One region of the Bacillus sp. SCT118 genome, then DNA from elsewhere that is predicted to be linked to it. Evidence: riboswitches for the same ligand, from Rfam matches in the RefSeq annotation. Region 1 holds a riboswitch; each other region holds the start of a gene.
What was found. Region 1 has a riboswitch for S-adenosylmethionine ahead of metN (methionine ABC transporter ATP-binding protein MetN). Riboswitches for the same ligand answer to the same signal wherever they lie in the genome.
Positions count from the first base shown of each region.

Region 1 (6,939 bases):
TAGTTTAACAGGCGCTGATAGTGAGTGATCATCAGGCAGCCGAAGTTTTCGCTGCGCATTTTGTTGATTCCTTTAGATACAACTTTCAAAGCGTCAATATCAAGACCTGAGTCGATTTCATCAAGGATGGCGATTTTCGGTTCAATCATCATTAATTGAAGGATTTCGTTGCGTTTTTTCTCCCCGCCTGAGAAACCTTCGTTAAGATAGCGCTGAGCCATTTCAGGGTCCATTTCAAGGAACTCCATGTTTTCGTCCATTTTGCGGATGAATTTCATAAGAGAAATTTCATCGCCTTCTTCTCTGCGCGCGTTGATTGCTGAGCGAAGGAAGTCGGCATTTGTCACACCGCTGATTTCACTTGGGTACTGCATCGCAAGGAATAAGCCTGCCTGCGCACGCTCGTCCACTTCCATCTCCAGTACATCTTTGCCGTCAAGCGTGATGCTGCCTTTTGTTACTTCATATTTAGGATGCCCCATAATAGCAGCTGATAAAGTGGATTTACCAGTTCCGTTCGGGCCCATTACTGCGTGGAATTCTCCACCTTTTATTTCAAGGTTTACACCCTTTAAGATCTCTTTTCCTTCGATTTCAACGTGAAGATCTTTGATCGTTAATGTTGAAGCAGCCATATCTATACCTCCAAAAATATATAATCATTATTCTCATTTTATTCTCATTCTAATTTTATAACAAATGAAAAGTAAATACAACTTTTTATCGTGCCTCGCACATTCCTCAAGTTTAACAAAGATCGGCACTTTATTAAAGCCATTGAAAAAGAAAAAGAGTGGATTCCCACCCTTTTTTAAAAGATTGATTTTCTCAATAAGCGCCCGCAGAAATCCGCTTGCTTTTTTGATAATCAAGCTCTCTCTGCCGCTCTACTTTCATTCTTGTTTCCAGCCGGCGTCCGTATTCCTCGTATCCAATTCCATGTGACAGCTGCATCGCTTTTTCCATTTCTGACGTATAATCGAGGTTCAGTCTGTCCTGGCTGCTGCAAATAATGAATCAATCCCTTCATATATTTGCTTTCTATTGTATCAGTGCTTCGTTGGATGCCGCAAAAAGGATATGGCTTGAAATAGCAGCAGATGAGACGAAAGCATCCACTCAGTTCAAATGAGAATGGTTTTTCGGAATATTCCTTCTCTTAATGCGTGGTGTTTCCGAATTCCTCAATGCACTGTTGAACGACTGTCACGCCTTGGCTGAAAGCTGCGCCGCCTCCAAATGCCGCTGCCACACTGACGGCTTCGAGAATGTTTTCTTCTGTCGCTCCCTGATCGAGACAGCCTTTTGTATGATAGATCATGCAATATTCGTCCTGAGCATTGATGGCAATTCCGAGGGCGATCAGCTGTTTTTCTCTTTCAGTCAGAGAATTCCCGGCAAAGCACTGTTCAGTAAATTCGTTAAATTTTCGTCCCATCAGCGGCATCTTTTGTTCAAATGTGCCTAAACCATGTTTATATTGTTTTAACGCGTCCTGCATGCTTCCTCTGTCTTGATTCAAAGAAAATCCCTCCATCTGTTTAACATTCCTTTTTATTATGAACAGCTTTTAGGAAAATACGCGAAGAAAACCCCGGATTTCTCATCCGGGGTTTCACCGTGTCAGCAAACCCTCGCATTCGTTGTCAGACCTGCGCGTTGGTGCTCACGAATTACAACATTCGCTCCGCTCCAATGCTCGGCCTTCCTAGACTTCAAGGGTTTTCAATCACGCTGAAAAGATGACAAAGCCCTAAAACGAATATCGTTTTAGGGCTTTGTCAATAATTGAACCCCGGATTTCTCATCCGGGGTTTCTGTCTTATTCAGATACAGGAAGCACAGCTCCGTCGTATTTTTTCTCGATGAAGTCTTTGATCTTTTTAGAGTGAAGAACTTCCATCAGCGCTTTGATTTTTGCAGAATCTTCTTCCCCTTTTCTTACTGAGATGATGTTAGCGTATGGGTTGTTTTTCGTTGATTCTACTTCAATTGCATCTTTTTTAGGATTTAATTTATTTTGGATCGCATAGTTTACATTGATGAAGGCCGCGTCTCCTTCTTTGTTTTCATATGCTTTTGCCGTTAATTCAGGCGCTACTTTTTTGAATTCAAGGTTTTTCGGGTTTTTCTTAATGTCTTTCAATGTTGCGTCAACTGTTTCCACCTTAGAATCAAGAGTGATTAATCCAGCGTTTTCAAGCATTGCAAGCATACGGCCTTGTTCAGCAACGTTGTTTGTCAGAATGATTGTCGCACCGTCTGGAAGGTCTTTCAGCGATTTGTATGTTTTAGAGTAAATACCGAATGGCTCTAAGTGAACAGCACCGGCATTCACAAGTTTGTAATCTGTGTTTTCTTTCATTTCTTGCTCAAGGTAAGGAATGTGCTGGAAGTAGTTCGCGTCCACTTCTTTATCAGCTAAAGCTTTATTGTACATTTTGTAATCACTAAGCACTTTCACTTTCAGCGTATAGCCTTTTTCTTTCAGCAATGGTTCAGCTTCTTTTAAAATTTCCGCATGCGGTGTTTTCGTTGCCGCAACGACAATTTCTTTCTTGCCGGATTCAGCGCCGTTATTCGAACCGCAGGCAGCCATAACTCCTGCAAATACAAGCAGTAATGCACCCAAAAATAGCTTTTTCAATGTAAATCCTCCCTTATCGTTTGTCTATAATATTTGTTATTAGATCACCGATGATTTGAATAATAAACACGATGATTAAAATAAACACAGTAGCAACGAAGGTAACATCAGCGTTATTAGACTGATATCCTTCTACGTACGCAAGGTTTCCAAGGCCTCCTGAACCAATGGCTCCGGCAATTGCCGTTGAGCCGATCAAAGCGATGGCAGTAACCGTAATGCCAGAAATAAGAGCAGGCATTGATTCCGGAATCAGCACTTTGAAAATAATCGTAGACGTTTTCGCGCCCATTGATTTAGCGGCTTCAATCACACCTTTATCCACCTCACGTAGCGCGATTTCAACAAGGCGCGCGTAAAATGGTGCCGAGCCGATTACCAGCGCCGGCAATGCGGCGTTTGGCCCTAAGATCGTGCCGACTAAAAATTTCGTAAAACCTAATAGTAAAATAATTAAAATAAGGAATGGAATCGATCTGAATATGTTAACAACGGCCGCAATCACAGAGTTGACCGCTTTATTCTGCCAGAGGCTTCCTTTGCTCGTCAGAAAGAGCAGCAAGCCGAGGATGACCCCGATGACAAAAGCAAACAGTAAAGAAATCAGCGTCATATAAAGTGTTTCATATGTCGCGTTCCATAATTCAGTTAAATCAACGTTCGGGAAGTATTTTTCAAACATTCGTGATCACCTCTGCTTTCACCTGTTTGTCATTAATGAATCGGATCACGTTTTGCACTTCTTCCTCGTCTCCGTCAATGTGGATGAACAGTGAACCGTAAGCCCCATCCTTCGTCTGCGAAATCTTCCCTTGCAGAATATTAACGCTGACATTGAAGTTTCTGATCATCTCTGTAATCAGAGGCTGTTCAGCTGACTCACCGACAAATGTGAGCTGAACCATTTTTCCTGATGCTGTATCATCAAGAAGATGCTGAAGCGTCTCTTTCGTTTCTTCCGGCTCTGTCACCTGTTGAACAAATCGTTTTGTCATTTGTTCCTTTGGATTTTTAAAGACATCGAGAACCTCGCCTTCTTCGACCACCTTGCCGTTTTCCATGACGGCGACTCTGTTGCAGATTTTACGGATGACATGCATTTCGTGCGTAATCAGCACAATCGTCAAACCGAGTCTTTCATTAATATCGGACAATAGATCCAGAATTGAATCTGTCGTTTGCGGATCTAATGCTGATGTCGCTTCGTCACAAAGGAGAACCTTCGGATTGTTTGCAAGCGCTCTGGCAATTCCGACACGCTGCTTCTGACCGCCGCTCAGCTGGGACGGATATGATTTTTCTTTTCCTTCTAAACCTACCAGTTTAATCAGTTCATTGGCGCGCTTGATCCGCTCGCTCTTTTTCACCCCGGCAATTTCTAAAGGAAACATGATATTATCTCTGACAGTCCGCGACCAAAGCAAATTGAAATGCTGGAAAATCATACTGATCTCATGGCGTGCTTTTCTTAAACCGCGTCCATTTACTTCGTTAATCTTGGTTCCCGCCACTTCCACGGTTCCTGAGGTTGGTTTCTCAAGGCCGTTCAGCAGACGGATTAAGGAACTCTTACCAGCTCCGCTATATCCTATAATTCCAAAAATCTCACCTTTTTTAATGGAAAGCGAGACATTTTGGACAGCATTGACATCTCCATGTTTCGATTTGTAAACTTTTGAAACATCCTGAAGATTGATCAAAGCAATCACCTGCCTTAACACTATTCTAAGAAATCTTCCGGTTTTTTCTGCAAAAGAAAAGCCTTTCTGCACACTTGAGCAGAAAGGCTTATATAAAATGCCTTTCTCTCATCTTTCAAAGCTGAACGCTTCGTGTGAATTGGCACCATTTCAACAGCGTTGATGGTTGCCGGGCTTCATAGGGCACTTCCCTCCACCTCTCTTGATAAGAGAAATATATAGTCTTTTTCGTCCGGAAATTCTTAATGTAGAATAGCACGGCGAATGATTAAATGTCAATAAAATAAATGATGTCAACTTTTACTATTATAATAATTTATTATTTTTTAATTTTTTAAAATCCTCTGAAAAAATCCATTTGTCAGCCAGAGAATGGCTTCCAGTTTTAACAGGGCCCTGAATGATCCCTTTACTTTGAGGCTTCCGCTCTGAATCAGGTGCTGAAGGGAAATGTCTCCGTGCAATAAATCAATAATTTCCGTTTGGTTTCCGTAAAAGGTCAGGTTGGACGTTTGGGGCGGGGAAACTTTTTTCATTTCTCCCTGTTCGTTTATTGAGACGGTTAAGGCTTCTGCTTCTCCTTGGAAGGTAATGAGCAATGTTGAGGCATTCAAAAGGGGTTTTAAAAACAGATGCTGATACTCATCTTCTAAAACTTCCGCTTTCTCCATATGTACAACCTCCTATTTGTTGGTCATACATACACATTTCTCTCTTTGTCGCAAGAACCCCTTTATAAAACGAACGACAATTTCATTGGATATGCTGAGAAATATGTCATAAATGGGATGCGGAAGATGATTTTTGTTTGATCAGCTCATATAAATAAGAAACGGAATGAAATGCATATCCTCTTTCGACCATCTTTCCGCCTTTAAACAGCAGAAAACAAGGGACGCTTTCAATTTGATACGCTTTTGCGAATGTCGGAGAGTAATTGACATTGTTTTGATAGAAGGCGACATCAGGCAGCATTTCTTTCACCACTGTCAGCATTTTGCTTGCAAGCTGGCAGGTGCCGCAAAACGGAGTATATAAATATAGAAGGTACACATCATCTTCAATGTGGTCAAGTTCGTGTTCTTGGAGTTCTTTCATGCTATACACCTCGGGACTTTCTTTCAAGAAAAATAGTATGGACATTCAGATTCGCACGCAGCAATACAGAGGCGACATGGTGCCTGGGCGCAGCCGCTACTTCCTTATAGGCTCTGTCGATATGGAGATGGCAGGCTTCATTAAATTCACGCTTCAGCTGTTTTCTCAATTTCTCACCTGATTCATCAGCATCAACTAATATATAGACGTCTTTATCATAAAGCTCGTCAGCCAATTCCTCAAGCCTCAGCTGGCTGATTGTTCCGTTTGTGCAGATAATGCGCACCGGCTCATTCAGGACGCTTTCGATTTTCTCTTTATCTGATTTCCCCTCGACAATCATAACCTTTTCCAGCTCATCCATCTTCATCTTGTTCACCTGCCGCGTCAAATTTGAAACGTTCAGATTGTAAAAGAAGGCAGTGAAATTCACCGCCAACATTAACACCAGCCGTTTTCGTAGTCACAATCTACATATTTTGCGTCGTCTCCAGAGACCACATCGGCTGTCTTATAAAATTTCTCATTTTCAAAGGAATAACCGGACTTAAGCTCATATTCATTCATGCTTGTCATTTGGCCGATCATCTCATTATCATGATATAACGAGAGCCGGCCATTTTGAAAGCGGCCTGTCACGTCATTGGTGACATCGAGCTTTTGTTTGTCGAAAGCCATATTGGACACCTCCCATAACGTTAGCGTGTCCAATTGCTTTTACGGCTATCCTGTTTTAGTCTTCTTGTGTCATCTCTTCGTATTGCTCTGCTGTCATCAGTTTTTCAATTTCAGAAGCGTCAGATGGCTCAACGACGATCATCCATGCTTTTTCGTACGGAGATTCGTTGACGAATTCCGGACTGTCATCAAGATCTTCGTTTACTTCCACAACCGTTCCGTTAATCGGTGCATAAAGCTCAGATACCGTTTTAACGGATTCAACACTGCCGAATGGCTCGTCCGCTTTGATTTCAGCGCCCACTTCAGGAAGTTCGACAAACACGATGTCGCCTAATTCGGACTGGGCAAAATGCGTAATTCCGATTCTGGCTTTTTCTCCTTCAACTTTTACCCACTCGTGTTCTCCTGAGTAACGCAAATCTTTTGGTATGCTCAATTGAATCCCTCCATTTTTTACAGCACTATAATTAGAAGATACCACACTTTTCAAAAAAAATTTACATTAAGCCCAGTTTTCTTCAAATTGGTCTTCTTTAAATCCGACAGTCACTTTTTCGCCGTCTGTTGTAAGCGGGCGTTTGATCAGCATACCATCTGAAGCCAGCAGCTCGAGCTGTTCGTCCTCTGACATGTGATACAGCTTTTCCTTGAGATTGAGCTCGCGGTATTTCATGCCGCTCGTGTTGAAAAATTTCTTGAGATCCAGCCCGCTTTTTTCATAAAGCGCTTTTAATTCTTCTTTGCTTGGCGGCTGCTCAGCAATATGTATTTCGTTTATTTCTTTCCCATGCTCTTCAAGCCACTTCTTTGCTT
Region 1 is NZ_CP191225.1:886,750-893,688, reverse strand. Features, by position in the region: gene sufC (Fe-S cluster assembly ATPase SufC) at 1-635, opposite strand, end outside; gene ACQVGT_RS04450 (YuzK family famiily protein) at 829-966, opposite strand; gene ACQVGT_RS04445 (carboxymuconolactone decarboxylase family protein) at 1,160-1,537, opposite strand; gene metQ (methionine ABC transporter substrate-binding lipoprotein MetQ) at 1,823-2,647, opposite strand; gene metP (methionine ABC transporter permease MetP) at 2,661-3,329, opposite strand; gene metN (methionine ABC transporter ATP-binding protein MetN) at 3,322-4,347, opposite strand; SAM riboswitch class I at 4,453-4,559, opposite strand; gene ACQVGT_RS04425 (SCP2 sterol-binding domain-containing protein) at 4,674-5,018, opposite strand; gene ACQVGT_RS04420 (thioredoxin family protein) at 5,125-5,445, opposite strand; gene ACQVGT_RS04415 (toprim domain-containing protein) at 5,447-5,809, opposite strand; gene ACQVGT_RS04410 (YusG family protein) at 5,887-6,123, opposite strand; gene gcvH (glycine cleavage system protein GcvH) at 6,179-6,562, opposite strand; gene ACQVGT_RS04400 (arsenate reductase family protein) at 6,629-6,939, opposite strand, start outside.

Region 2 (6,939 bases), 1.8 Mb from region 1:
CCGAATAGCAGTGACTTCCGCGTGGGCAGTCGGATCATTGCTTGTTGTGACGTTGTTCTGTCCCTCGGCAATAATGACTCCGTCTTTCACGATAACGGCTCCAAAAGGCCCGCCGATTCCTGCATTCACTCCTTCACATGCGAGAGTGACAGCCCGTTTTAAGAACGTTTCATGATTCATCCCAATCCCTCCTGTCAATAGAGTGTTATTAGTATAGCCGAAAAAAGGGCAAAGAACATTCTCAAAAAAGTGTAAAATAAACAAAGTTTTTGGGGGATTTGCTAAGATAAGAGGAGAAAAGAGGAGGGGTAATCATGCTGCATTTATATATTGCCAGACACGGACAGACCCAATGGAACGTAGAAAAACGGATGCAGGGCTGGATGGATTCTGATTTAACAGAACTTGGGCTGTACAATGCCCGTGCTCTTGGGGAGCGTCTGAAGGATATTGAATTGAATCAGGTATACATCAGCCCGAGCAAGCGGACAGAAGAGACAGCAAAAACCGCACTAGGGTCGCGCAGGCTCCCGCTGGTGATAGATCATATGTTCAGAGAAATGTCACTGGGCTCATGGGAAGGGAAAAAACAAGAGGATATTGAAAGGGACGAACCAGATCTTTTTCACGCTTATTTTCATTATCCCGAAGCTTATCGCCAGCAGGGAAGTGAAACGTTTTTTGACTTTGAAAACCGGGTAAGGCTGGCACTCCAAACGATTTTAGACAGCCATTCTTCCGGTAATGTTCTCTTGGTTACCCATTCTGTCTTTATATTAATGCTGTTAAATATCATAAAGGGAAGACGCGTTAATGACATATGGAATTCTGCTTACATACATGATACATCATTGAGCCTTGTGGAATTTGATGAAAATGGAACAGCCGAAATAATAATAGAAGGGGACGGGAAGCATCGGAAACCGATTTCCGCTTTCTAATAGAAAAAACCATCTGCCAAATGCAGATGGTTTTTTCAAATTATACTAGCTGTGTCTGCTGTGCTCTTGCCTGTTTTGCGGCTTCAACCATGTTTTTCAATGCTGCAACCGTTTCTTCCTGCTGTCTTGTTTTCAATCCGCAGTCCGGATTTACCCAGAAGCGGTCAGTCGGACAGACGGCAAGCGCATCAACGATAATATTGTACATTTCTTCAGTTGACGGCACACGAGGGCTGTGAATGTCATATACACCAAGGCCAAGCCCTTTCAAATACGGGTGGTTTTTTAAGTAATCTAAAAATCCTCCGTGGCTTCTGCTATGTTCGATTGTAATCACATCGGCATCAAGATCATTGATTGTATCAACGATATCTTCGAAGTTGCTGTAGCACATATGTGTATGAATTTGTGTCTCGTTTTTCACGGAAGAAGTGGTTAATCTGAATGCTTCTGCCGCCCAAGTCAAGTACTCATCCCAATCGCGGGTTTTCAATGGAAGGCCTTCGCGCAGCGCTGGTTCATCGACTTGAATGATTTGAATGCCTGCGTCTTCAAGCGCTTTAACTTCTTTGCGAAGGGCAAGCCCGATTTGGAAGGCGATTTCTTTCCTCGAGATATCGTTTCGAGGGAAAGACCAGTTTAAGATTGTAACCGGGCCCGTCAGCATTCCTTTTACATGCTTGGAAGTCAATGACTGTGCGTAGACTGTGTCTTTCACTGTCATCGGTTCAATAAATTCAACATCTCCGTAAATGACTGGCGGGCGGACACAGCGTGAGCCGTATGATTGAACCCAGGCATATTTAGTGAAGGCGAAACCGGCCAGCTTTTCACCGAAGTATTCGACCATGTCTGTCCGTTCAAATTCGCCGTGAACAAGGACATCAAGCTCCAATTCTTCCTGAATATCAATCCATCTTTTTGTTTCCGCATTGATAAAGTTTTGATACTGTTCTTCGGACCACTCAGCTTTCCGCCATTTTTGGCGTGCGCTCCGCACTTCAGCAGACTGCGGGAAGCTGCCGATCGTTGTCGTCGGCAAAAGCGGAAGGCCGAGAGATTCATTTTGCAGGGCTAAACGTTCTTCAAACGGAATCGGACGCTTGAAGTCTTTATCAGTTAATTGCTCAAGCTCTTTCTTTTGTTCAGAATTGGCGCCTGTTGCAAACTGTTTAAGCGCCTGGATATCAGCCTTAGCCTGCTGAATCTCTTCGCTGATCGCCGCTTTTCCTGATACTAAGCCTTCTTTCAAAGCTGTCAGCTCGGCCAGCTTGTCTTTTGCGTAGGACAATCCGTTCAATAGGTCTTTTTCCAAATGCTCATCAGGATGTTTCGCTACCGGAACATGCAACAGGCTGCTGGAAGGCTGAATCCACAGTTCATCAACTTTTGCAATGCTGAGAATATCAAGAACGGCATCGAGACGCTCTTCAAGGTCCGCTTTCCAAATGTTGCGTCCGTCGATAACGCCGGCTGCCAGCACTTTGTCTGTCGGAAAACCATGTGTTTTAAGCTGTTCTAGGTTTCTGCCTTTGTCGTGAACGAAATCAAGGCCAATTCCCTGAACCGGGTAAGAGATCAGCTCTTCATACGCATCAACAGAATCAAAATACGTCTGCAAAAGCACATTCAAGGATGAAAGCTCACTTGTAATGCTTTCAAATAACTCTTTTGCGCCGCGGACATCTTCACTAGAGGCGGTAACGAGCGCCGGCTCATCGATTTGAACCCATTTTACGCCTTCTTCTTCAAGTTCTTTCAAAAGCTGTACATATAATGGCACAAGGCGTTTTTGGATCGCTTTTGCTTCGGACGGTTCATAGCCTTTAGCGAGCGTAACGAACGTATAAGGGCCGACAATCACAGGCTTTGTTTCCACACCGTATTCCTGTTTGATCCGGCGATAATCTTCGAGTTGTTTGTTTCTTGTCAGACGGAACTCAATGCTCTCGTCATATTCCGGAACGATGTAATGGTAATTTGTATTAAACCATTTTGTCATTTCACTAGATACAGCGTCTTTGATTCCGCGGGCGATAGCGAAGTATGTATCGGTAGCGTCAGTCAAATGTCTGAACCGTTTCGGGATCCAGTTGAAGCTGACTGCTGTGTCGAGTACATGGTCATACTGTGTGAAATCAGAAACAGGCACAACATCAATCTGCTGGTCAATTTGTGTTTTTACTGCGGATAAAAATAGTTCGTCGATTTGCTTTAAAAACGTATCTTTATCAGTACTGCCTTTCCAATACGCTTCAAGTGCTTTTTTCCATTCACGGTTCAGTCCGATTCTCGGAAATCCTAAATTCGATGTTTTGATGGTTGTCATTGTTTCTCCTCCTTTATATGTAAAACACTCTCTTTAACCCGCGGATACAGGCTGCTAAGAGGTTTTCTCACAACAAAAAGCCTCTTTCCCATGAGAGAAAGAGGCTTTTCTACGTAAAACACTGCCTCTCTCATCTCTCAGACACAATCTGATGGAATTAGCACCGTGCCTTATGAGACATCAGTCTCGGCGCGAAAAGCAGTGCGCCCCATTTCACAATGGTATTACGGTCGGTTGCTGTTGGGGTCAAAAGGCCAATCCCTCGCCCAACTCTCGATAAGAGAAAATGTTATTAATTTTTTGAAAAGTTGAATCATTTGTTGGTAATCTTAACAGTAATTCAAATTCATTGTCAACATAGAATTTGAAATTTTTATTTACATGATGTGGTGTATATTATATAAGAAAAATAATCTTATAGGGTCAACAAATGTGATTGCTCTGCTTTTTCTGCGAGCTCATCAGGAGCTGTTAAATACAGGAATCCATTGCCTGCCAGCGTTTTTGCAATATCAAGAGGAAGTGTCCTGCGGATTAGCTGTGCGAAAACCTCAGATTCAGAAAGCTTTCTTTGAAATGATTCTTCTTCATAGCTTTTGATTAAAGCAAGCGCACCGCTGACATGAGGGGCAGCCATTGAAGTGCCGGTCAGCTTACCGTACTTCTTGTTGGGAAGGGTGGATAAGATGTTTTCTCCTGGTGCCACAAGGTCAATCTCTTTATTTGCGTTAGAAAATTCTGACAATTCTCGCGCTACAGAAACAGATCCAACTGCAATCACTTCATTATAAGCTGCGGGGTAGGAAAGCTCTTCTGTGCGTTCGTCGCCGTCACCTTCATTTCCCGCTGCACAAACGACAAGCACTCCGTTTTTCACTGCGTTTTTCACTGCTTCTTCCAGCTCTGGCACATCGCTTGGCCCTCCAAGGGACATTGAGATGATGTCGACTTTCTGTTCCACCGCGTAGTTGATGCCGTTGATTATCCATTCGTATTGTCCGCTGCCGTTCTCGCCGCCAAGAACCTTCACAATCAATAGGCTTGCCTCAGGCGCGACTCCGGCAATGCCTCCGTTTGAATCATTAGCTGCAATCGTTCCGGCGACGTGTGTGCCGTGTCCGTTGTAGTCGGAAATCGCATCTTCCTTGCCGCCGTCGTCATCCGTGAAGTTCTTTCCGCCGATGATTTGATTTTTTAAATCAGGGTGGCTTGTGTCGCAGCCCGTGTCTAATACAGCAACTTTAATATTTTTGCCTTTTACCCCTTTTGCCCACATTTCTGGCGCCTTAATCACTTTAATGCCCTCAGGAAGCTCGTTTACATCCATGATCTGCTCATTCGTCACATACGGGATCAAGCGGATTTCACCATTCATAAAAAAGCCCTCCTTTTTTATGCTTTCAAGTGGATTCAAGGGTGTTGCCTCATATTATATGAAAAAAGCAAGCGCTCGGACAGAGCCATTTGAAGCATTTTGAAAAAATAGGATACACACCAAAGAATTAGTAATCTTCAAAATATTGGATGGCTTCGGCATGTATGACTGGGATTCAACTGTAAGTCAAGTTATAATAGTGTTGGGGAAAGGAGCAGTGTCATGAAACTGAATGAAAAATTATATGCATTTTTTTCAGAGCATGTGGAACAAATGGCCGAGGAATGGATTGAAACGATGGAGGAAAGTGATCCGAATTCGCTTTACGCCCTACATAATGCAACAGTAACGGAAGAATTGAAAGAGCAGGACAGAGAATTTTACCGGCATCTGAATTACATGTATGTTTTACCGGAAAAACAATTTCTCGAAGAGTTTCAAGAGTGGGTCATTGAGCTGACCAACGATCAAAAACATCTCGACACACCGGTTCAGTATGTCATTCGGGAGTTTATGAGAAACAGGAGATTATATACGAAGTATTTTGAGAAGTTTGCAGAAGAAAATGAGTCAGCGTTTGAACCGGGAGAGAAGCAAAAATGGGCAGATTTGATTGTAAAAGTATTTGATTTCACCATTTATACATTCGTTGATCACGCTGAAATGAATGCCAAGCAGCAATTAAACGCCCAAAGAGAAATGATATTGGAATTAAGCTCACCTGTCATTACCCTGAGCAAATCAACAGCTCTGCTGCCTCTTGTCGGTGACATTGATACCGAACGGGCGAAGTTTATTCTGGAAAACACGCTTCAAGCTTGTGCGAAAAGACGCGTGGAGCATCTGTTAATTGATCTGTCAGGTGTTGTGGTAGTGGATACGATGGTGGCGCACCAGATTTTTAAATTGATTGAGGCGCTCAATCTGATCGGTGTCCGGTCAACCCTGTCAGGAATCAGGCCTGAAATTGCGCAAACTGCTGTACAGCTGGGGATTGACTTTTCGAATATTACCATTAAAACCAACCTTGCCCAAGCATTAAATTATCATCAATAAGAAAAAATCCGCTATCGTCGATAGCGGATTTTTTATGAGGCAAAACAGAAAGATACGAGAAAAGATCCTGCGAATAACAAGAGAACGAGGCAAAAGAACAGCCAGTCGCGCCGGTTCACGCTCAATGTCCTGTAATATGTCCGGTTTCTGCTTCCTGTAAAACCTTTCGATTCCATCGCAAGCGCTGTCCGTTCCGCTTTTCTGATGGCGCTTGCCAATAGCGGTATGGTATATCGTTTTAACGCACTGATTTTATTAATGATGCCGCTCTCCGCCGCTCCTCCTCTGATTTTATGAGCCTGCTGAATCAGCTGGACCTCATCCTTTAGCAGCGGAAGAAAGCGAAAGCCTGCAATGACACCGTACGCGAGCTTTGGTGAGAGCCTGCACTGCTGGACAAGGCTCAGCATAAATAAAATCGGATCGGTTGTAAAAACAAACATCATCGATAAGGCGGAGAAGCATAAAATACGAAACCCGAGAGAGATGCCGACAGACACATTATCGCTGTTAATTGAGATAGGGCCTGCTTGAAACAAAAAATTATCCGGTGTTGTCGGCACCTTTCCAAAAACTGCGGCTGTCCACACGCACCCGAATGCTAAAATCAAAAACGGAATCGTAAACAACAACCATTTTTTCAATGGGATTCCGGCCGCCAGTAAAACGCCCGCAACGATGATGATATAAAAACATGCCGGAGTGTAAGGGTTGTAAATAAACGACAGCATGACGACACAACAAAAAACCGCCGCCGCTTTCACAGTCGGATTAATGAGATGTAACGGCTGCTTCATCACGCACCTCCTCTTGATATGCCATCCATTCATATAGAAGGGGAAGGGTGAGCTTTGCTTTTTGGACAAGCCCTGTTTCTTGAGAAAACAACTGCTCTGGAGATCCGTCAAAGGCCAGGCCCGTATCGTGAAGCACAAGCACGCTGTCAGCATACGAAGAGACTAGCTCCATATCGTGTGTAATCATAAGGACAGCAGTTCCCTCTGCCTTGATACGCTGAATCATTTCCATGCATTCAGCCGCCGTGCGGGCATCCTGGCCAAAGGTTGGTTCGTCTAATAATAGAACCTTTACGTCATGCATGAGCATAGTAGCAACGCTCAGTCGCCGTTTTTGCCCTTGGCTGATCGCAAACGGATGATGATCAGCCAAATGCGCAAGACCAAAACGCTGCAGCAGGTGTTGCGCTTTTTTCTCAGTTTCAGCATTTGCTTTCTGGC
Region 2 is NZ_CP191225.1:2,675,922-2,682,860, reverse strand. Features, by position in the region: gene guaD (guanine deaminase) at 1-180, opposite strand, end outside; gene ACQVGT_RS13600 (histidine phosphatase family protein) at 315-941, shown strand; gene metE (5-methyltetrahydropteroyltriglutamate--homocysteine S-methyltransferase) at 982-3,270, opposite strand; SAM riboswitch class I at 3,398-3,553, opposite strand; gene isp (serine protease Isp) at 3,686-4,645, opposite strand; gene rsbRB (RsbT co-antagonist RsbRB) at 4,868-5,701, shown strand; gene thiX (HMP/thiamine ABC transporter permease ThiX) at 5,734-6,498, opposite strand; gene ACQVGT_RS13575 (ABC transporter ATP-binding protein) at 6,473-6,939, opposite strand, start outside.
Region 2: linked by a shared signal. The riboswitch ahead of metE (5-methyltetrahydropteroyltriglutamate--homocysteine S-methyltransferase) and the one ahead of metN (methionine ABC transporter ATP-binding protein MetN) in region 1 are both predicted to bind S-adenosylmethionine.

Region 3 (6,939 bases), 1.8 Mb from region 1:
TTACCGAAGCCGTTTCCAGCCGCAACCGCCACATTCGCTTTTTCCAGCAAAAGATCTGAGAACTGCTCAGAAGTATAGCCTTCAGGCACAGGCAGCCATGCAAAAAAAGAACCTGCAGGAGCTGTTACATCCCAGCCGATTTCCCGGCATGCCGTGATCCAAGCGTTTCTCCTGCTCTCATATCTGGCATTTTGCTCTGCCACACACGTCTGATCGGCTAACAGTGCCTCTGCTGCAGCCTCCTGAGTCGCTCTGAAAAGACTGACAAACATATGGTCTTGATAAAGATTGATCGCTTCAATGACCGAAGCGTTTCCGACGGCAAAGCCAACCCGCCATCCTGCCATGTTATACGTTTTTGACAGCGTGTAAATTTCAATTCCGATATCCTTCGCACCTTCAGTCTGCAAAAAGCTTAAAGGCTTGCAGCCGTCAAATCCTACAGCGCCGTAAGCAAAATCGTGAACGACGCAGATTCCGTTTTCAGTCGCAAAACGCACGGTATCTTCAAAGAACTCGGAAGTAGCAACAGCTCCGGTCGGATTATTCGGATAATTTAAATACATCAATTTCGCCTGTTCCCTTGCTTCAGCGGCTATGCTGCTGTAATCAGGGAGAAACGCCCTGTCCTTTACGAGCGGCATCATTTCCATCTTCGCTTTTGCAAGTGTGACACCCGACCAGTAATCAGGATAACCCGGATCGGGAACCAAAATCGTATCACCGGGATTCAACAAGCATTGCGGGAGCTCGACTAGACCGGCTTTTCCGCCGAATAATACAGCGACTTCGGTTTCCGGATCCAGATCAATGCCGTATTCTCTTTTGTAAAATGCAGCAGCCGCTGACTTCAGACGGTATGAGCCGCGAAAAGACGAATATTTATGATTCTCAGGATCAGCAACAGCTCGTTTCATCTCCTCAACAATATGCTCAGGAGTCGGCTGATCTGGATTTCCCTGTCCTAGATTGATAACGTCATGTCCTTCTGCGAGCTTTCGGTTCACTTTCTGCACCAGAGAAGCGAAGAATTGTTTAGGCAATTCCTTCAATACATGAGACTGTTCAAATTTCATCTATTCTCACCTTCTAAAAAAATCTTGAAATGATAGTCCATCATCATATATGGTTAAATGAAAAAAGTAAAGAAAAATTTGGGGTGTTAAAAAGATGAAATGGACGATATCTTGTCTTCAATTTGATATTTCATACGGAAAACCTTCGGAAAATATAAAAAAAGCTGAATTTTTCATCGAAAAAGAAAGCAAACATGCTGATGTTCTTGTTCTGCCTGAATTATGGACGACCGGATATGATCTGGCCAATCTTGATGAACTCGCTGACGAAGACGGCCGCTCCGCTCAGAGCTGGCTGAAGAAAACGGCAAAAAAACATGGTGTTCATATTGTCGCCGGATCGGTCGCTGTCAGAAAGAATTCTGATGTTTATAATACAATGTACATCGCGGATAAGGAAGGGCAAATCATTAAAGAGTACAGAAAAGCCCATCTTTTTCAGCTGATGGATGAGCATCTGTATTTATCAGCCGGTTCCGAAGACGGATACTTTGAGCTTGACGGTGTCAAAAGCTCAGGATTGATCTGTTACGATATCCGTTTTCCGGAATGGATCAGAAAACATACGACAAAAGGCGCCAACGTGCTGTTTATTTCTGCGGAATGGCCTCTTCCCCGCCTTGATCATTGGAAAAGCCTGCTTATTGCGCGGGCCATTGAAAACCAATGCTTTGTCGCAGCCTGCAATTGTACCGGTTCAAATCCGGATAATGAATTTGCAGGACATAGCCTGATTATTGATCCATGGGGGCGTGTACTTGCTGAAGGCGGCCGGGAAGAAGGCATAGTCCGAGCGGAAATCGACCTTCAAGAAAGCGCAGAAGTTCGGGAGAGCATTCCTGTTTTCGATGATATCAGAAAAGATTTATATTAAAAAATATATTGACAACTAACTATATTACCTGTTACCATGTTCATCAACTGATAAATTAGAATTGTCAAACAAGTGAATATATTCTCTTATCGAGAGTTGGGCGAGGGATTTGGCCTTTTGACCCCAACAGCAACCGACCGTAATTCCATTGTGAAATGGGGCGCAGCTTTTTCGCGCCGAGACGCTGGTCTCTTAAGGCACGGTGCTAATTCCATTCAGATCTGATCTGAGAGATAAGAGAGGCGGACATAAAAATGTTAAGCCTCCTTCTCTCTGAGAAGGAGGCTTTTTTACGGCCACATATTAAGGATTACATATTTGGAGGTTATGATGATGGGAGTCACAAAAACACCTTTATACGAAACGTTAAATGAAAGCTCCGCTGTGGCGTTGGCGGTGAAGCTTGGCCTATTTCCAAGCAAAAGTACGCTGACATGCCAGGAGATCGGAGACGGCAACTTAAATTACGTTTTTCATATTTATGATCAAGAACATGACAGAGCATTGATCATTAAACAGGCGGTTCCGTATGCAAAAGTGGTGGGAGAAAGCTGGCCGCTGACAATCGACCGTGCAAGAATCGAAAGCAGCGCTCTCATCCGTCAGGGCGAGCATGTGCCTCACCTGGTTCCAAGAGTGTTTTATTCTGATACGGAAATGGCGGTTACCGTCATGGAAGATCTCTCTCACCTCAAGATCGCAAGAAAAGGGCTGATTGAGGGTGAAAACTATCCTCATCTGTCGCAGCACATCGGTGAATTTTTAGGAAAAACACTTTTCTACTCATCAGATTACGCGCTTGAACCTAAGGTGAAAAAACAGCTTGTTAAACAGTTTACAAATCCAGAGCTATGCGACATTACGGAAAGACTTGTTTTTACAGATCCTTTCTTCGACCATGACACAAATGATTTTGAAGAAGAGCTTCGTCCTTTTGTCGAAAAGCTCTGGAATAATGACAGCGTTAAAATCGAAGCCGCTAAGCTGAAAAAGTCATTTTTAACGTCTGCGGAAACGTTGATTCATGGTGATTTGCATACAGGAAGCATTTTCGCAAGTGAGCACGAAACAAAGGTGATTGATCCTGAGTTTGCTTTTTACGGACCGATCGGCTTTGATGTAGGGCAATTTATCGCCAACTTATTTTTGAACGCACTCAGCCGTGACGGGGCTGACAGAGAGCCGTTATATGAACATGTCAACCAGGTCTGGGAAACGTTTGAAGAGACGTTTAGTGAATCTTGGCAGAAGGACAGTCTGGATGTTTACGCCAACATCGACGGTTACCTCACTGATACGCTCAGCCATATTTTTGAAGAAGCAATCGGATTTGCGGGCTGTGAGCTGATACGACGCACGATCGGCCTTGCCCATGTAGCTGACCTGGATACGATCGTGCCGTTTGATAAACGAATCGGCAGAAAACGCTTGGCGCTCGAAACCGGCACAGCCTTTATCGAAAAACGTTCGGAATTCAAAACGATAACAGATGTTATTGAATTATTTAAGTTACTTGTAAAGGAATGATCTATTCATGACCCATTCATTTGCTGTTCCACGTTCTGTTGAATGGAAAGAAACAGCTATTACCATTTTAAATCAGCAAAAGCTTCCTGATGAGACGGAATATTTGGAGCTGACGACGAAAGAGGATGTATTTGATGCGATTGTCACGCTCAAAGTAAGGGGCGCTCCGGCGATCGGCATTACGGCTGCCTTCGGACTGGCGCTTGCTGCCAAAAACATTGAAACAGATAATGTCACGGAATTCCGCCGCAGACTGGAAGACATCAAACAATATTTAAACAGCTCACGGCCTACCGCCATTAATTTGTCATGGGCGCTTGAGAGACTGAGTCATTCGGTCGAAAACGCGATTTCCGTAAATGAAGCAAAAACAAACCTTGTCCATGAATCCATTCAGATTCAGGTCGAGGATGAGGAAACGTGCCGGTTGATCGGCCAAAACGCCCTGCAGCTTTTCAAGAAAGGCGACAGGATCATGACAATCTGCAATGCCGGCTCAATCGCGACAAGCCGCTATGGAACGGCGCTAGCTCCGTTTTACTTGGCCAAACAAAAAGATTTGGGATTGCACATTTATGCCTGTGAAACAAGGCCTGTCCTGCAAGGTTCACGCCTTACTGCTTGGGAGCTGATGCAGGGGGGCATTGATGTCACTCTGATCACAGACAGCATGGCCGCCCATACGATGAAGGAAAAACAAATTTCCGCTGTTATCGTCGGAGCCGACCGAATTGCAAAGAACGGTGATACGGCAAATAAAATCGGCACATACGGTCTTGCTATTTTAGCAAACGCCTTTGATATTCCGTTTTTTGTCGCCGCACCTTTATCTACATTTGATACAAAGGTCAAATGCGGCGCTGATATCCCGATAGAGGAACGGGATCCCGAGGAAGTCAGGCAGATTTCCGGAGTTCGGACCGCTCCATCCAATGTGCCTGTCTTTAATCCCGCTTTCGACATTACACCTCATGATCTCATCTCAGGAATCATCACAGAAAAAGGGATTATGACCGGAAACTATGAAGAAGAGATTGAACAGCTGTTTAGAGGAGAAAAGGTGCATTAAAAAACCGCTGGACTTTGCTCATTTGGAGCCGAGTCAGCGGTTTTTTTGTTTCTTTTTGTTAACATTGATGATTTCATCTTTTTGAGCGCTTGATAAGATATGCAGTTTCACAAACAGTTCGGCAAAAACGGCAAGTTTCTCAGAGCGGCTCGGCTTCAATTGCTTTGTCCTCCTTTTTCATCAGACCAACTTTTTTAACTTAATAAAATGATATGTCGGCCGTGAAAAAAAGGGAACGTGCCATATGTTTTATTTTTCTTTATAGGAGATTCGCTCGATGTTTAGCAAAAATGCTTTGATCTCGGTTTTGCTTCCGGCGTATCCTGTTAACGCACTGTTTTTGCCGATCACTCTGTGGCACGGGATAAAAATCGGCAGGTCGTTACGTTTATTAGCCTGTCCGACAGCCCGCACCGCTTTCGGACTGCCGACCGCAGCGGCAATATCCGCATAGCTTCGGGATTCACCATATGGAATCCTCTCCAGCGCCTGCCACACTTTTTGCTGAAAAGGAGTGCCCTTTTGGCTGAGCGGCAGGGAGAATGTCTTTCTTTCGCCTGCGAAATATTCTTGAAGCTGTTGTTTCGCTTCTGCAAGATTAGGTGTTTCCTTGTGCTCAGTATTCTGAACCGTTTCTTTCCAATCCACCCAATCTTCCTGACTGAGAAATAGACGAGTGATCAGGCCCTCCTCTTCGGCAATGATAAGTTCACCGAGCGGCGTTTCGGCTGTCGTATAGTAGTTCATTCATCATTCCTTCTTTCTTCAGCATTCTGTCTGACAGGAAGCGTAATATGGAAAACGGTGCCCTTCCCTTCTTCACTTTCCACCATAATCTCGCCTTGATGTTCTTCAATAATTTTATAGCTTACCATAAGCCCAAGTCCAGTTCCCCGTTCCTTTGTCGTATAAAACGGTTCACCAAGTCGCTTTAATTTATCTTCTGTCATTCCGATTCCCTCGTCTTTTAAGGAGATAAGAACATGATCTGGATCCAATGCCTTTATCGTTACAAAAATATTTCCGCCGTCAGGCATCACTTCGATGGCGTTTTTTAATATATTGATAAAAACCTGTTTCAGCTGATTCGGTTCACAGTAAATCGGGGGAATGTCGTCAATTAAATCAAGTTGCATTTGTACATTGCTGAGATTGGCTTGCGCATTTAGAAGGTCTATCGTGTCCCTCATAATTTGGGTAACATGTTTTTCCTCATACATAATGGCCTGGGGCTTGGCTAAAATCAAGAATTCGGTGATGATGGATTCGATGCGCTTTAGTTCTGAGGTGATCACGTTGAAGTAAAGGGCGTAGTCTCCCTCGACACTCCCTTTCAGAAGCTGAATGAAGCCTTTAAGAGCAGTCATCGGATTTCTGATTTCATGAGCAATGCCGGCTGCGAGTTCGCCGACAACATGAAGGGTATCTGATTTGCGCAGGCGTTCCTCCAATTCTTTTCGCTCTGTTACGTCTTTAAAGATAGCCAAGTTCATATTTTGAATAATATTCCGTTTAAAAGAGAATTCGAGTTTTCTGTTATCACCGCTGCTCAGCAAAAATGGAATTTCGTTGTCCATTTCATCAAAATTAATCTGCCTTGCCGGTGATGCCAGATTTTCTATTTCATAAGCAGAAATAATATCTAACAGGCTGTGCTGTTTTATCTCTTCATGTGACAGTCCCAAAATATGGCTTGCTAACGGGTTGGCGTCGATGATCCTGTATTGATTGTCGAACAATACATTGCCGTCCATTGAGCCGTTGAACACTTTTCTGAATTTAAGCTCGCTTTCCCGAAGCTCCTTTTCCATCCGCTTTCTGTCGCTTACATTTCTTAAGATCGTCAAATGCTGATTTTCAAGGATTGTCCGTTTTGAAGTAAATTCAAGCTCTTTGAATTGCCCGTTCCCCATTTGAAACAGCAGCTCTTCTCTGATCTCTCCGTATTTTGCGTATTTCCTTTTCGTTATGCTGTATTTCTGCTGCGAGTCAACGAGAAAATCACACAGCTTTCTTTTCAACAGCAAATTCATCGGCAGCTCAAAAATTTTACAGGCTGATTGATTCGCTTTTACGATTCTTCCGTCATTCGACCAGATGATGATGGCGTCCATTGCATTTTCAAAGATTTCTCTGAAGCGCTCCTCACTTTTAAAGAGCTGCAGCTCCATAGACCGCTTCTCTGTGATATCCCTCATAATGGACATATAAAAACCGCTGATGATGTTTGATGTAATCGTGAATTCAAATAGTTTTTGAACTCCTGAACGAAGCTTGACAGGCAGCTCCCCCTTCGCTTTTCCCTTGCGGTTGAGCGCCTTCCAGATATTGTCGAAATCTTTTCGTGAGCCGCTGTCTATAAACTCATACAAAGATAAATGAGACAGCTCATT
Region 3 is NZ_CP191225.1:2,638,474-2,645,412, forward strand. Features, by position in the region: gene mtnE (methionine-glutamine aminotransferase) at 1-1,076, opposite strand, end outside; gene ACQVGT_RS13385 (carbon-nitrogen family hydrolase) at 1,171-1,950, shown strand; SAM riboswitch class I at 2,034-2,190, shown strand; gene mtnK (S-methyl-5-thioribose kinase) at 2,284-3,477, shown strand; gene mtnA (S-methyl-5-thioribose-1-phosphate isomerase) at 3,485-4,546, shown strand; gene ACQVGT_RS13400 (hypothetical protein) at 4,580-4,705, opposite strand; gene ogt (methylated-DNA--protein-cysteine methyltransferase) at 4,796-5,293, opposite strand; gene kinE (sporulation two-component system sensor histidine kinase KinE) at 5,290-6,939, opposite strand, start outside.
Region 3: linked by a shared signal. The riboswitch ahead of mtnK (S-methyl-5-thioribose kinase) and the one ahead of metN (methionine ABC transporter ATP-binding protein MetN) in region 1 are both predicted to bind S-adenosylmethionine.